Regions from separate parts of the Methylophilus sp. DW102 genome, predicted to be linked through region 1. Evidence: predicted binding sites of a transcription regulator. Region 1 holds the regulator's gene; each other region holds the start of a gene.
What was found. Region 1 encodes sigma-54, which starts transcription at its own class of promoters, with help from an activator protein. Its sites were predicted from a motif close to TGGCACNNTTCCTGCT; they were not measured.
Positions count from the first base shown of each region.

Region 2: the regulator sigma-54 is predicted to act here: its motif matches at 2,821-2,836, upstream of AACH41_RS03460 (glycogen/starch/alpha-glucan phosphorylase).
Region 3: the regulator sigma-54 is predicted to act here: its motif matches at 3,261-3,276, upstream of AACH41_RS00120 (circularly permuted type 2 ATP-grasp protein).

Region 1 is NZ_AP029023.1:260,731-265,987, forward strand. Features, by position in the region: gene tyrS (tyrosine--tRNA ligase) at 71-1,309, shown strand; gene AACH41_RS01185 (RNA polymerase factor sigma-54) at 1,355-2,899, opposite strand; gene lptB (LPS export ABC transporter ATP-binding protein) at 2,906-3,649, opposite strand; gene lptA (lipopolysaccharide transport periplasmic protein LptA) at 3,658-4,272, opposite strand; gene lptC (LPS export ABC transporter periplasmic protein LptC) at 4,331-4,954, opposite strand; gene AACH41_RS01205 (KpsF/GutQ family sugar-phosphate isomerase) at 4,980-5,257, opposite strand, start outside.
Region 2 is NZ_AP029023.1:724,987-730,243, forward strand. Features, by position in the region: gene htpG (molecular chaperone HtpG) at 1-132, shown strand, start outside; gene AACH41_RS03450 (DUF5677 domain-containing protein) at 195-1,193, opposite strand; gene AACH41_RS03455 (outer membrane protein transport protein) at 1,480-2,727, shown strand; gene AACH41_RS03460 (glycogen/starch/alpha-glucan phosphorylase) at 2,885-5,257, shown strand, end outside.
Region 3 is NZ_AP029023.1:24,934-30,190, reverse strand. Features, by position in the region: gene rph (ribonuclease PH) at 1-222, opposite strand, end outside; gene AACH41_RS00135 (protein phosphatase 2C domain-containing protein) at 235-1,152, opposite strand; gene AACH41_RS00130 (serine/threonine-protein kinase) at 1,163-2,098, opposite strand; gene AACH41_RS00125 (YicC/YloC family endoribonuclease) at 2,244-3,137, shown strand; gene AACH41_RS00120 (circularly permuted type 2 ATP-grasp protein) at 3,320-4,813, shown strand; gene AACH41_RS00115 (alpha-E domain-containing protein) at 4,807-5,257, shown strand, end outside.

The DNA of each region.
Region 1 (5,257 bases):
TTAAAATAGCTGTTTTACTTATTTGAGACGGTGCCATCAGTGCGCATCGTTGTATTTGACGGATACCCGCATGACCGATACCAAACAACCCTCATCTGAAGTGCCAGCATTGAGCCCAGAAATTGCCAAGGCGTTGGCCATTATCAAGCGTGGCGCAGATGAGTTACTGATCGAGCAGGAGCTGGTCGAGAAACTGAAAACAGGCAAGCCGTTACGTGTGAAAGCAGGCTTTGACCCTACCGCGCCCGACTTGCACCTGGGTCATACCGTCCTCATTAATAAATTGCGCCAGTTGCAGGATCTGGGCCATCAGATTTTATTCCTGATCGGTGACTTTACCGGCATGATTGGTGACCCAACGGGCAAAAGCGCCACTCGTCCACCCTTAACCGTGGAGCAGGTCAAGGCCAACGCCGATACCTATGCCGCACAAGTCTTCAAAATACTGGATCCCACCAAAACCGAGATTGTTTTTAACTCCAACTGGTTAAGTGAACTCGGTGCGGCGGGGATGATCAAGCTGGCTGCCAGCCATACCGTGGCCCGCATGCTGGAGCGCGATGACTTCTCCAAACGCTTCAAGGGTAATCAACCGATTGCGATTCACGAGTTTCTGTACCCGTTACTGCAAGGATATGATTCGGTCGCCCTGCAAGCGGATCTTGAGCTCGGTGGTACCGACCAGAAGTTTAACCTGCTCATGGGGCGTGAGTTGCAAAAGCAGGCCGGCCAGTCGCAGCAATGTGTGCTGATGATGCCGTTGCTGGAAGGGTTGGATGGCGTCAATAAAATGTCTAAATCACTCGGTAACTACATTGGCATTAGCGAGGCGCCAGAGACTATTTTTGCCAAGATCATGTCGATTTCAGATGAACTGATGTGGCGCTATATTGATTTGCTCTCTTTTGCGACGCTGGAAACCATTGCCGAATGGAAGGCGCAAGTCGCCAGTGGCGCAAACCCCCGCAATATCAAGGTCGGCTTTGCCCAAGAAATTGTGGCGCGTTTCCATGGTCAAGCCGCGGCTGAAAAAGCCTTGCAGGACTTCCAGACCCGTGCCAAAGGCGGCATCCCGGATGACGTGCCCGAAGTTGAAGTGACCATTGAAGGCGAGAGCATCGGCATTAGCCAATTGTTAAAACAGGCGGGCTTGGTTGAAAGCACCAGTGAAGCCATGCGCGCAGTGCAGCAAGGAGGCGTCAAGCTCGACAGCGTCAAGGTGGATGATAAGAATCTGCCTTTGACTAAAGGTGTGACAGTGATCGCACAGGTGGGTAAACGTAAATTTGCCAAGATCACAATCAGGTGATTTGAGCTGAGAAACAAAAAAGGCCGCATCTGCGGCCTTTTTTGTTTAGAGCGTTTTGCGCAAGTTCGCGGGCGGAATATTCAGGGACTCGCGATATTTGGCTATGGTACGGCGGGCAACGACGATACCTTGTTGTGCCAGTGTGTCGGTGATCTGGTTGTCCGACAAAGGCTTTTTCGGGTTTTCTTCGGCCACCATTTGCTTGATCAAGGCGCGGATAGCGGTGGCAGAGCAGGAGCCGCCTGCATCTGTGGCCACCGAGCTGCCAAAGAAGTATTTGAGTTCATAGACGCCACGCGGTGTGAGCATATACTTATGCGTGGTGACGCGGGAAACTGTGCTTTCATGCAAGTCGAGTTCTTCGGCGATTTCACGCAGCACCAGTGGCCGCATGGCAATTTCACCATGTTCAAAGAAGTTGCGCTGGCGATCTACAATGGCTTGTGACACGCGCAAAATGGTCGAGAAGCGCTGCTGGATATTTTTAATCATCCACTTGGCTTCCTGCATCTGGCTTTGCAGGTATTGGCCTGAACTCTCGCGGTTGCGCTTGAGGATGTCCGCATACATCTGGTTGATGCGCAGTTTGGGGATCACGCCATCATTTAAAGAGGCGACCCAAATGCCCTTGATTTTTTTAACCACCACATCGTGCTGGATAAAGTGATCGTGACTAAAGCTGGAAAACTCGCTGCCGGGTCTGGGGTTTTGCTGGCGGATCAGGTGCTGCGCCGCCTTGAGTACCGCTTCATCGCAACCAAGCACCTTGCGCAGTTTGACAAAGTCTTTGTTGGCCAGCAGCGCCAGGTGGTCTTTGGCAATGGCAATGGCGGTTTGCAAGTGTGGCGTTTCTTGCGGCAAACGCGTCAGTTGCAAGAGCAGGCACTCGCGTAAATCGCGCGCACCTACGCCTACAGGGTCCAGATTCTGGATCAGCTTGAGGGCGGTTTCCAGTTCCAGCAGCTCGACCTCAAGTTCGAGTGGCAAGTGCTCCACAATCTCCTGCAGATCTTGCTCCAGATAGCCATCATCAGTGATGCTATCCAGTAGCAGTTTGACCAGGCTCATGTCACGTTGCGATAAATGTGCCAGTTGTATCTGATCAATCAGATGCTCGCGCAAACTGATGCTGGTGGTTTCCTGTCTGGAAAAGTCACTGTCTTCGTCTTCCTGATGATTGCGTCCGGCTTCGTCCCAGTTGCTGGTGCTGCCAAACTCTTCATAATCATCTTCAAACTCTGGCGGCGTGAATTCCTCGTTTAAATTGGGCAGGTCGCTCTCGCTCCCGCCCAGCTCATCGTGCAAGTCTTCACGCAGACTTTCTGCCGGTGCGGTGATCTCTTGCTGCGTTGCCATGTCAAACGAGCTGGCATCTGTCGGCTCAGCTTCTACAGTGGGGGGAGGCGGTGTGTTATCTTCAAACTCGCCTTCTTCACCGTCTGACATTTCCAGTAACGGGTTTTCCTGCAGGATGGTTTCCAGTTCCTGGTTCAGTTCCAGCGTGGAAAGTTGCAGCAAACGGATCGATTGCTGCAGCTGCGGCGTCAGCGCCAGATTTTGCGAAATACGTAATTGCAGGTTCTGTTTCATGACGGATTACAGCCTAAAATTCTTGCCCAGATACACTTCACGCACACCTTCATTCTGAATGATTTCATCGGGCGTGCCTGCTGCAAACACAGCGCCTTCATTGACAATATAAGCGCGGTCACAGATATCCAGCGTTTCGCGCACATTGTGGTCGGTGATTAAAATACCAATATTCTGACTGCTCAGGTAGCGGATGATTTTCTGGATTTCGATCACCGCAATCGGATCAATCCCGGCGAACGGTTCATCCAGCAAAATAAATTTAGGGTCAGTGGCCAGGCAGCGCGCAATTTCAACGCGTCGACGTTCGCCGCCAGACAAGCTGACGGCCTGACTGTTGCGGATGTGCTGGATATGCAATTGATCCAGCAAGGACTCAAGCCTCGCCTCACGCTGCTCTTCCGTATAGGGACGGGTTTCAAGAATGGCGAGTATGTTGTCGGTTACGCTGAGCTTGCGGAAAATGGATGCTTCTTGGGGCAGATAAGCCAGGCCCATGCGCGCGCGCTCATGCATGGGCGCGCGGCTCACGTCGGCGCCATTCAGCGTAATGTTGCCTTCATCCAGCGCAACCAACCCGACAATCATGTAAAAGCTGGTGGTTTTGCCTGCCCCGTTGGGACCCAGCAAGCCGATCACTTCGCCACTGCGTAACTCAAGCGTCGTGTTTTTGACCACGGTACGGCCCTGATAGGTTTTTTTCAGGCGGTTAACCTGCAAATGGTTCTGATCTGCTGCCATGGTTTCCATCTTTATGCTTACTCTTTGCCTTGCTCACCAGTGTTTTCGGCAGGGGCAGGTTCGACCTTGAGTTGCAAGGAGCGATTCATCCGTAACCCCTGTTGAGAGGTTGGCTTGTTGTCAATGACAGGTGGTGTGGTTTTATTTTTAGGCTGTATGGTGGCCTTGACGCGGCTGCCAGCCGTCCCGTTCGGGTTGGCTTTGGTGCCGCCAATCACCTCGGCATACTCGGCGTTGGCGTCGTAGCTGATGTAGTCCCCGGTCACGATGTCTTCACCACGTTTAACCCAGGCATTGGTATACAGTTGCACTTTATCCATGCGGGCGTTGTATTCGATACGTTGACCACTGCCTTGCATCCACTCGTCTTTACCGGTACGTTTTTGCTTGAATGTGGTGGGGTTGCCGGTACAGGTGCTATGTTGAAAGCCGTCCTGATCCTCGCGTACGATCATTTTGTCCGCCTTGATTTGCAAAGTGCCCTGATTAAGAATCACGTTGCCCGTGTAGATACTGATTTTTTTAGCATCGTTCACGGTCACGGTATCCGCCTCAAGCTCTATCGGTTGATCTCGGTCGGATTCTTCGGCCAGCACACTCAGCGGCATGGACAATAGCGCCCATACGCTCATGCAGATCGCTAAAAATAAGGGCTTGTGCGTGTTCAACTCATTTCTCCATAATCAACGGTCATTGGCGTTCTGTGTTTGACGCCTGGGCCGGGCTTGCCAAATTGCTGGCGACGGGTGGACGCTCATAATGCACATGTACCCGGTTAAACAATTGCATGGTATCAGCCCGGTTATCAAAACGCATGCCCGTGCCTGTAATCACTGTCGCCGGTTTTTGGCGGATGACCACCGGCTGGTCTGTGTGTGCCACCTCGGTATCCGGCTCCAGCCAAAGCCGCTCGGTTTGCATTTGTGTTTCTGGCTTGGTGGCGGAGGCTTGGCGGATCACCTTGACCTGTTTGCTAAACTCGACCAGTTTACCATTGGCGGAAACACGTCCTTGCTGACCATAAATTTGCGTGTAAGGCTTGTTCAGGCCAAACTGGGTAAAGCGTGGCCGCTGCAATTCTGTATAGTCATTGGCAGGAAAGTGGCGCATTTTTGCGGCCGCCAGCACATATTTGGTATTACCGGACGCATCCGTGCGGGTACTCACAAAGTTGTACAACATGTAGTCCGGCGCTTGGCGATTAAGTATGTTCATTTTGAGTGCTTGCTCTTGCACATTCTGGTTAATCCAGAAGGTCAGCAGCGCCAGCAACAGCATTAACGCAATCGGCAACAAAATGGGGTGTTTAAGCATGCCTGAATTCTAATGCCTGTATAAGCTAAACGACTTTGGCTTTCAATAAGTCATGCATATTGAATGCCCCTACCAACTGCCCTTGGGCATCGACTGCCAAAAAGCCATTTATTTTGTGCTGCTCCATCATGTTAACTGCTTCAACCGCCATCTGATTCGTCTCCAGCAAATACGGCTGTTTGTTCATCACGGTATCAATGGATGCCTGTGGATTGTTCTTGCCCTGCATAAACAAGCGGCGCAAATCGCCATCGGTAAAAATGCCTATTGGGCGTTGCGCGTGGTCCACAATAGCCGTGAAGC
Region 2 (5,257 bases), 460 kb from region 1:
AAAGCGGAAAGCGATGATGCTAAGTTTGCCGATTATGCGCATGTGCTGTTTGATCAGGCGCTGCTGGCTGAAGGTGGTCAGTTGGAAGATCCGGCTAGTTTTGTGAAGCGTATGAATAGCTTGATTTTGTAGTTGTTTGATTTACCAGTATTTGAAAAGCCACCTAAGTAAGGTGGCTTTTTTATATTCAGCTCTTAACGTATTGTATTTTGAACATCAATAAAAGCTTCCCCTACTTCTTTTACGTAGTTATTAATTACCTTCAAAAAGAGAAGTGAGTCTTGGTAGTCCAGTTCGTGAGATTCATCTTCCATGTAAGTAGTTATAAAGATTGAGGTTATTTGAGCTAAACTAATTGCCATAAAATGCGCGGGTTCGGTTAGCCCCGAATTTGATTGCCCCACAAGTAGCATGTCGTTTTCAGCATCAGACATTCCGTACAAGTTGCTCATTTCATAGTAATCAGCATGTATATTTCGGCTTGCCAACTTGTAGTTATGTGACCATTTATCCAATTCTACATGCTCCCTTAGTTTTTCTATTTTAGATGCCCCGGCGTATTTTCTAGCCCAATGCCAACCAGAGTCGCCATTCGTGATTTCTTGTTTTTGTTTATTTGCAAAATCTATTTCTTTTTGAGAGAAAGTCTCTAAACCCATTGCATTTGCAGTTTTGTGATGCTCATTTATGCCTTCAGCGTTTTTAACAATTCCATACTTGATATAATCTATAGCAGCTGGCCGACCATACTTTTTTATGAGTAAACATACGATAACTATCTCATACAAAGTGCGCCAACGAGCAATCGCTCCGTCTGGATATCCACCTTCTAGTAGGTGAATTATTTCTGAACTTATACGGCATGCATTAGCATGCTGACGCATTAGCACACCTATTAACTCGTCAGTTTGATACTGATCGTATTTGCAAAATTGTTTTTGAAAATTCATTCCAGCTTGAAGTGCAGTTTCCCTTAGTGCATGCAATTTCTGAAAGGCAATAGACCACTTTTCTCTATTTCTTTTTATGAACTCATCATTTTCTGAGACAACTTTAGATACTTTCTCTTTTTCATGTGAATGGATATCTTCAATAATCGCGTTGGCGGTAACGTCAATAATTGTTTCATAATCAGGATTGCTGTCGTTTTCCTTGAGTTGTTTTTTAACCTCTTCTAATAGATCTTCAAACATGATTCGCATTGCTCCTGACTCAAATAATTGTTTCAATACCTATCAATCTTAAGACATTCTTACCATCATGGAGCAAACCAAGAGCCAAGTAGGGTGAGCAACTTGTTGCCCACGCGTTCAATCCCGCTCAAATTGACTCAATGTATCCTTAATTAAGCTCTCCTTCATAAAAGCCCGCATCGCGGGCTTTTATGTTTTTAAGTTATAAATATATTTTTATATATTATTTATTGGAATTTTAAACGCTTGATATATTGCAATCCAACAAGGTTCTTGAAGGATTGAGATGTATCAGTGGTCAAAGATTATTCCGGTAGCGGTCGTTTTTTCGTTTGGTAATGCGTGGGCGACCGATGGTTATTTTTCGCATGGCTATAGTGTTCGCTCTCAAGGCGTCGGTGGCGTAGGCATTGCCCTGCCGCAAGATGCGCTGGCAGCTGCAACTAACCCTGCGGGCATGGGAAAAGTCGGGAGTCGTGTGGATGCTGGCGTGACTTGGTTCCGGCCTGTGCGTGAATCGGAAATTGAAGGCAGTGGCGCGCCAGGAGCCAATGGGACTTACAAAGGCAATGATAGACAGAATTTCTTTATTCCAGAGTTAGGCTATAACACACAGTATTCTGAGGATGTGACGCTGGGCGTGAGTGTTTACGGTAATGGCGGCATGAATACCGATTACAAAAAGGGGATTCCGCTGTTTAACAGTAATGGTCGCCGCACGGGCGTGGATTTGGCGCAGGTGTTTGTGGCGCCGACTGTGACCTGGAAGGTGCAGGAGCATCACACGCTGGGCGTGTCTTTGAACTTGACCTATCAGCGGTTTGAGGCCAAAGGCCTGCAAAACTTTAGCAATCAGAGTAGTTCAGCTGCTAACCTGACGAATAACGGGCATGATGATTCTTATGGGGCGGGCGTGCATATTGGCTGGCTGGGTGAGATTACGGATGCCGTGACGCTGGGGGCCACTTATCAGAGCCGTACTTACATGAGCCGGTTTGACAAGTACAAGGGCTTGTTTGCCGAGCAGGGGGATTTTGATATCCCCTCCACCTATGGCGTGGGGGTAGCTGTGAAAGTGACGCCGGCGCTGACCTTGGCGGCGGATTTTCAGCGCATCAATTACAGTGAGGTAGATTCGATTGGTAACGCCTCTTTATCTAACTTGAGCAATGGTTTGGGTAACGATAATGGCGCCGGGTTTAACTGGCAGGATGCCAAGGTGTATAAAATCGGTGCGCTGTATCAATATAGCCCGGCGTTGATTTTACGTGCAGGCTATAACCATGTCGATCAGCCGATTAGAGCCGGCGATACGCTGTTTAATATCCTGGCGCCTGGCGTGGTGAAAGATCATGTGTCGATTGGCGCGACTTGGGTGCTGAGTCCGCAATCCGAAGTCTCGTTTGCTTACACGCATGCCTTTGAAAATACGGTGCGTGGTCAAAACTCGATTCCTGCTGGATTTGGTGGAGGGGACGCCAATGTGCGCATGTATCAGGATGCACTAGGCGTTGCTTATACCTGGAAACTTTAGTTTTCGTGCTTCTCTCTGCCGGGGTCGGCAGTATAATTCAAAGCCACAATGAGAATTTTGTGGCTTTTTTTATGTCTGACACATTCTTGCTGTAGGCTTGCTTTTTGCTTTTGCTAACTGAAAGCAATTCAATGAATCAAACTCAAGGGGAAGATGCATGACTGCCAATGTGAAAAAAACACCTAAATCCAAGACACCCGTAGAAGCTGCGCAACCGGTTGAAGAGTTTTTGCTGGAGCAATTGCCTATCCCCCAGGCGTTGCGTAACCACCTGACTTTTTCTATTGGTAAATCAAACTCTTGGGCCACGGCGCGGGACTGGTATCAAACCGCCGCTTTTACCGTGCGCGACCACTTGATGAGCCGCTGGGTGAATACACGTGATGCTTATCGCGACGCCAATACCAAGCGCGTTTATTATTTATCTCTGGAGTTTTTGATTGGCCGCATGCTGTCAAACGCCGCACTGAATTTGGGCATTGCACCCGATCTAAGCGGAGGCTTGCAGGAGATTGGCCAAAAGCTGGAAGGCGTGGCCGAGATGGAGCCCGATGCGGCGTTGGGTAATGGCGGCCTGGGACGCTTGGCTGCCTGTTTTGTCGACTCGATGGCGACCATGGATATTCCGGCTACCGGCTATGGCATCCGTTACGACTATGGCATGTTTAGGCAAACCATCGAGAAGGGCCAGCAAAAAGAAAATCCTGATAACTGGTTGCGTTATCAGAATATCTGGGAGATTCAGCGCCCCGAGCATACTTGCGAGGTGAAGTTTTATGGCCGCGTGTTGCATGTACACACCGAACGTGGCGTGGAACATCACTGGGTCGATCATGAATCGGTGGTCGCCATGCCTTATGACGTACCTGTGCCTGGCTATGGCACGCAGACTGTGAATAATCTGCGCTTATGGTCTGCCAAGGCTACCAATGAGTTTGACTTGAAATCGTTTAACGAAGGTAACTACGAAAAATCGGTAGAAGGCCGTCACGGTGCCGAAACCATCTCGCAAGTGCTCTATCCAAATGACACCTCCGAGTCGGGCAAGGTGTTGCGCCTCAAGCAGCAGTACTTCTTTGTTTCTGCTTCTACACAGGATATTTTGCATCGCTTTACCAATTACAACTCCGATTGGAACACCTTGCCTGACAAGGTCTCCATTCAGTTGAATGATACCCACCCAGCGATTGCCGTGGCCGAAATGATGCATCAATTGGTCGATCATTATCACTTGCCTTGGGACCGTGCGTGGACGCTGGTCACCAAAATGTTTGCCTACACCAACCACACCTTGATGCCAGAAGCCCTGGAAACCTGGTCGGTGGACATGTTCGGACAATTGTTGCCTCGTCATCTCGAGATTATTTATGAGATCAATCACCAGTTTTTGCAAATGGTGAATCAGCACTTCCCGGGTGATACCGGCTTGTTGCAGCGTGTGTCCATTATTGACGAAACCCACGGCCGCCGTGTGCGCATGGCGCATCTGGCGATTGTTGGTAGCCATACCGTGAACGGCGTGGCCGAGCTGCACAGCGAGTTGTTGAAAACCACGCTGTTTGCTGACTTCAACAAAATTTATCCTGGCAAGTTCACCAATGTGACCAATGGCATCACGCCACGCCGCTGGTTGAACCAGGCCAACCCTTTGCTGACAGAATTGCTGACCAAGCATATTGGCACCGGCTTTCAGAAAAACCTGAGCCTGATCAAGCAGATCGAACCGTTTGCGGACAATGCGGCGTTCAGAAAAGCGTTCCGCGAAGTGAAAAAGGCCAATAAGCAGCGCCTGGCCGACAAGATTTTGCAGAAGACGGGTATTGCGGTCAGCGCAGATGCCTTGTTTGACGTGCAAATCAAGCGTATTCATGAGTACAAGCGCCAGTTGCTCAATGTGCTGCATGTGATCACGCTGTATAACCGGATTCGTAGCGGTCATGCCAGCCATCACACGCCACGGGTGATCATTTTTGCAGGCAAGGCGGCGCCTGGCTACTGGTTGGCCAAGCAGATCATCCGCCTGATCAACGATGTGGCGGTGATGATCAATAACGACCCGGCGGTCAAAGACCAGTTAAAAGTGGTGTTTTATCCTAACTACGAGGTCAGTGCGGCAGAAATCCTGTTTCCGGGCGCCGACTTATCCGAGCAAATTTCTACCGCAGGTACCGAGGCCAGTGGCACCGGTAATATGAAAATGGCGCTCAATGGGGCCTTGACCATAGGTACGCTGGATGGCGCCAATGTGGAGATCATGGAAGAGGTCGGCAGTGAAAATATCTTTATTTTTGGCCTGACCACACCAGAAGTGGCGCAGCTGAAAGCCAGCGGCTACAACCCGTGGGATTATTACCACGGCAATGCCGAACTCAAGCAGGTGATTGATATGATCGCCAATGGCTATTTCTCGGTAGAGGAGCCATCACGCTACCAGGCCATTATTGATACCCTGTTGCACAAAGGCGATCAATACTTGTTACTGGCCGATTATGCCGCGTATGTTACCGCGCAGGAGAAAGTGGCTGCCCTG
Region 3 (5,257 bases), 240 kb from region 1:
GCGGGAACCGGTAGAACGTGGCAGCATGCCGTATTCTGCCGTCACCCAACCCTGGCCTTTACCTTTTAAAAAGCCAGGCACTTTTTCTTCTACGCTGGCAGTACAAATCACCTGGGTATCGCCAAATTTAACCAGTACTGAGCCTTCTGCATGCTTGGTGTAATGGCGAATGATTTCGATGGCACGCAACTGGTCATTGGCGCGCTGGCTGGGTCTGGTCATGGTTACTTTCTCTTATTTAATCAATTGCCGGGTTCTGCCCAGCGCTTCTTGTATCTCGGCAATCGCCTTTTCGATTTCTTCGTCAGTCAGATCTAACGCATACGGACTGGGCGTGGCCGGGCTTTCATTCATCATGGTGGTGGTGACGTCTAGCGGTAAATCCAGCGTTGAAATCGTCAGCGGGGTGACAATGCGTTCGCCCCACTGCAGCGCAATGGCGCTCATGTTATCACCAACGGTAATACTGGCGGCATCGGCATCGTCGAGCAAACGCGTGACACCATCATGGATATCCGCCGCCAGCATGTGTTGCGCCATGCTGATCTCGGACACCACGTTCCAGACGCCATCCGAGCACAGCAACACCACATCGCCCTCCCGCAAAGGAATCGGCGCAGTCAGTTCGACCTGAGGTTCACGATCCCCGCCGACGCAATTATAAATTTTATTGCGGTGCGGGTGATGGTTGACCTCGTCAGCGCGGATTTTACCCTCGCGCAACAAGGATTGCACCACAGAATGATCTTCGGTTTGAAACTCGACCAGGCCGTTGCGGTAGAGGTAGGCGCGGGAATCGCCGACATGGGCGCAAAACAGTTTGTTGTGTTGAATCAAAGCCACGACGATGGTGGTCCGCGGGGACTCTTGCAGACGCTTTTGCAGGCGGACGTTTTCGATCACCTCATGCACCTGTGCAATCTGCTCGCGCAAAAATTGCGCGGGTTGCGCAATCATGGGCTTTGATTCGCGCTGAAAGGCATCGATCATGGTTTTGACCGCGATTTCGGCCGCCACATCGCCATGCTGGTGCCCGCCCATGCCGTCTGCCAACACCATGAAAATGGCATGCCGATGATAAGAGTAAGCCAGCCGGTCCTGATTATAGGGTCGCGGCCCCTGGCGACTGCCTTGTGCAATGGTGAATTTCATAGGATGAATTTCATAGTGGCTTGGTCAACACTTTAATAATTTTATCCACCAGCGAGCCACGCGGATCTTCAGCCACATGGATGCCGATCATTTTTTTCTGCAATGAAAACACACTTTGCGGTCTGAGCATGTAGTCCAGCTGCATGCACTCATCAATAATCGCCAGCAATTTTTCAGAGTAGATCTGTTGCCCCAACTCCACGGCCGGCACCAGCGTATCGTGCTTGAGGCGCTGGTTGGCCGCGATCGGCGAGGCCCGGTGCAAACAGGCATACATACTGGCGCCTATGCTGTAAATATCGCTCCAGGGGCCCAGATGTTTGCGGTCTATATATTGCTCAGGCGGGGCATAACCCGGCGTGTATGTGGGCGCCAGCGTCACCTCGGACAAAGCCTGGCGCGCCGAACCGAAGTCCAGCAGCACTGGCGAGCCATCCAGGCGGATATAGATATTGGCCGGTTTGATATCAAGGTGCAGCAATTTGCGTGAGTGCACCTCACGCAATCCATTGAGCAACTCAACGAACATGCGGATCAGAAAATTCTCGGGCACAGGCTGCGCTAACGCCATGATGTAGTCTTGCAGCGATTTGCCACGCTCATATTTCATGACCATATAGACGGTGCTGTTGGCGCGGAAGAAGTTTTTCACGCGCACGATGTTTTTGTGCTCGATATTGGCCAGCGCCAGACCTTCTTCAAAAAAGCACTTCATGCCATGTTTGTAGGCGGCTTCATTTTTGCCATTAGAGCGGATATGCGTATCGCCCTCGCGCTCGGCCAAGGTCACCGGCATGTATTCCTTGATAGCAACCGTGGTTTTCTGCGCATCTTGCGCCAGATAGACGAAGCTGAACCCGCCCAGACTCAGCACCTTGGTAATGGTGTAGTCATGCAGCACAGTGCCTACCGGCAAGGCAAAATCGTATTTATGAGCGAGCTTCACTAGCGCTTTAACGTCACAATCATGGCTTTTATTAAGGGCATGGCATCAGCAGAGGCTGTGATTTGTTCTGCGCGCCGCCTTGTTTGTACCATTTTCGCATAACGATACCGCATTTGATACAATCAGTGAGTTTGCCAGGAGCCAGATGATGACGATAAAAAATTCCCCCGCTAGCCAACCGATGTTGAGCATGACCGGCTTTGCGGCCACTGAAAGCCGCTTTACTGGCGGGCTGCTGCTGATTGAGCTGCGTGCAGTCAACCACCGTTATCTTGAGCTCAATGTCAAAATCGATGACAACTTGCGCCAGTTTGAGGCGCAAGTACGTGAATTGCTGCAGTCCCGCCTGGGACGTGGCAAGGTGGAATGCCGCATCAATCTCAAAAGCGATGCCGCGGTGGCTAACCTGACGCTCAACCCTGAGATGGTCGGGCAGATCGCTCAAACCCTGGCCGCGTTACAGCAACATTTTCCGCAGGCGCAACCCGTCAATCTGGTTGAAGTGCTCAAGCTGCCCGGTGTTTGCCAAACGGAGAGCATCGATACCGAGGCCATGGCGCAGAGCCTGCTCAATGGCTTGTCGCAGGCCATTGATGAACTGATTGCCGCCCGCCAGCGCGAAGGTGAAAAACTCAAGCAAGTGCTGCTCGACCGTCTGCAAGGCGTCCGTGAGCAGATCAGCATCGTCAAACCGCTGTTACCTGCCCTGATCAGCCAATATCAGGATAAACTGACCACCAAACTGCGTGAAGCCATGCAGGCAGAGGATGACCGCGTACGTCAGGAAATCGTGCTCTATGCCCAACGGATTGATGTCGATGAAGAGCTGGCGCGGCTCAATGCCCACATTGTTGAAATGGACCGTATCCTTACGGCTGGCGGCACCATGGGCAAAAAGCTGGACTTTTTGATGCAGGAAATGAACCGGGAAGCCAACACACTGGGCTCCAAATCGGTGGCAATTGAAACGACACAAGTGTCCATGCAACTGAAAGTATTGATCGAACAGATGCGTGAACAGATTCAGAATATTGAATAAGCCCTATTTAACACACGGTTTGCACCAAAACCGTGATTCGAGAGCGCACCATTTAGGTGCGCTTTCTTTCTGAAACCCGCTCATATAAAACATAAACTCATGATTTAAATGGGTTTTACAGGCTGGCACACGGCTTGCTCTTGTTTAAATGAATTTTACAAGTAAGGCAAAGGTCCAGCACGATGACGCAAACGGCCAAACAGTTTTTTGATGAAATGCAGGGCTATGGGGGCAATGTAAGGGCGATTTACCAGGCCTATAACCGCTGGTTGGCGAATGTGCCTACCCAGCAACTGGCGGCCAAACGCGCAGAAGCGGAAGTCCTGTTCCGCCGCGTCGGCATCACGTTTAACGTGTATGGTGAAGAAGATGGTGCCGAGCGCCTGATTCCATTTGATGTGATTCCACGCATGATTTCGGCCAGTGAATGGGCGCATTTGTCCAAAGGTGCCGTCCAGCGCGTACGCGCCCTCAATATGTTTCTGCATGATATTTATCATGATCAGGAAATCATTAAGGCCGGCATTGTCCCGCACAGCATCCTGACCAATTCGCAATACCGCCCGGAAATGGTGGGTGTGACTGTGCCTAACCAGGTGTATGCGCATGTGGCAGGGATAGACCTGGTCCGCACCAGCGAGTCGCAGTTTTACGTGCTTGAAGACAACCTGCGTACCCCTTCCGGCGTGTCTTATATGCTCGAAGACCGCAAGATGATGATGCGGCTGTTCCCGGATTTGTTTAAAAAATACCCGATTGCCCCGGTGGAGCATTACCCCAGTGTACTGCTGAACAACCTGCGCTCGGTCGCCCAGACCGGCGTCACTGACCCGACCGTGGTATTGCTCTCACCTGGCGCTTACAACAGCGCTTACTTTGAACATGCCTTCCTCGCCCAGCAAATGGGCATAGAACTGGTGGAAGGCCAGGATTTGTTTGTCCGTAATAACGCCGTCTATATGCGCACCACGCAAGGCCCGCAAAGGGTGGACGTGATCTACCGCCGCATTGACGACGACTTCCTCGACCCTCTGGTGTTCAAGCCCGATTCCCTGTTGGGCGTGCCAGGTCTGCTCTCCGTTTACCGCAATGGTGGCGTCACATTGGCCAACGCTGTAGGCACCGGCGTGGCCGATGACAAGGCGACGTATATTTACGTGCCGGAGATGATCAAGTTCTACTTGGGTGAATCCCCCATCTTGCAGAACGTGCCTACGTATCAACTCAGCAAGGAAGATGATCTGGCCTATGTGCTGGATCATCTGCCCGAGCTGGTCGTCAAGGAAGTGCAGGGCTCTGGCGGCTACGGCATGCTGGTAGGCCCCACAGCCAGCAAGCAGGAAATTGAAGAATTCCGTTTACGCATCGTCTCCAAACCCGCTAACTACATCGCGCAGCCGACGCTGGCACTGTCAACCTGCCCAACGCTGGTCGACCAGGGCATTGCGCCGCGTCATGTGGATTTAAGGCCATTTGTGCTGTCTGGCAAAACGGTCAGTGTGGTGCCGGGTGGCCTGTCGCGGGTAGCGCTCAAAGAAGGGTCACTGGTGGTGAACTCCTCGCAAGGGGGCGGCACCAAGGATACCTGGGTGCTGGAGCGGGACGATGTCAGTGCAGAAACCGTGCAGTCGCAAATGGCTGCCCAACAAGCAACGCAAGAGGCCGTCATATGTTAAGCCGTACCGCAGATCATTTATATTGGATGGCACGTTATATCGAGCGTGCTGAAAACGTGGCCCGTGTGCTGGACGTGACTTATAACATGTCGCTGTTGCCGTCAGACAGCAGCAACGAAGCGGAACTTTGGGATGCCGTGCTTGAAATTGCCGGGATCCGCGACATTTATGACAGCAATTACAAAGAGCTGTCGGCCGCCAACGTCATCAAGCATCTGGTCATGGATAGCCAGAACCCGTCCAGCATTTACAGCTCATTGCGTAGTGCGCGTGAAAACGCCCGTGCCGTGCGTGTGGCCATGACCACCGAGACCTGGGAAAACATGAACACGCTGTGGATTGAGTTTGGACAATATATCAAACAGGACCTGACCCAATCCGGTTTGAGCGAATTTTGCGAATGGGTGAAAAGCCGTTCGCACCTGTTCCGTGGTGTCTGTTTTG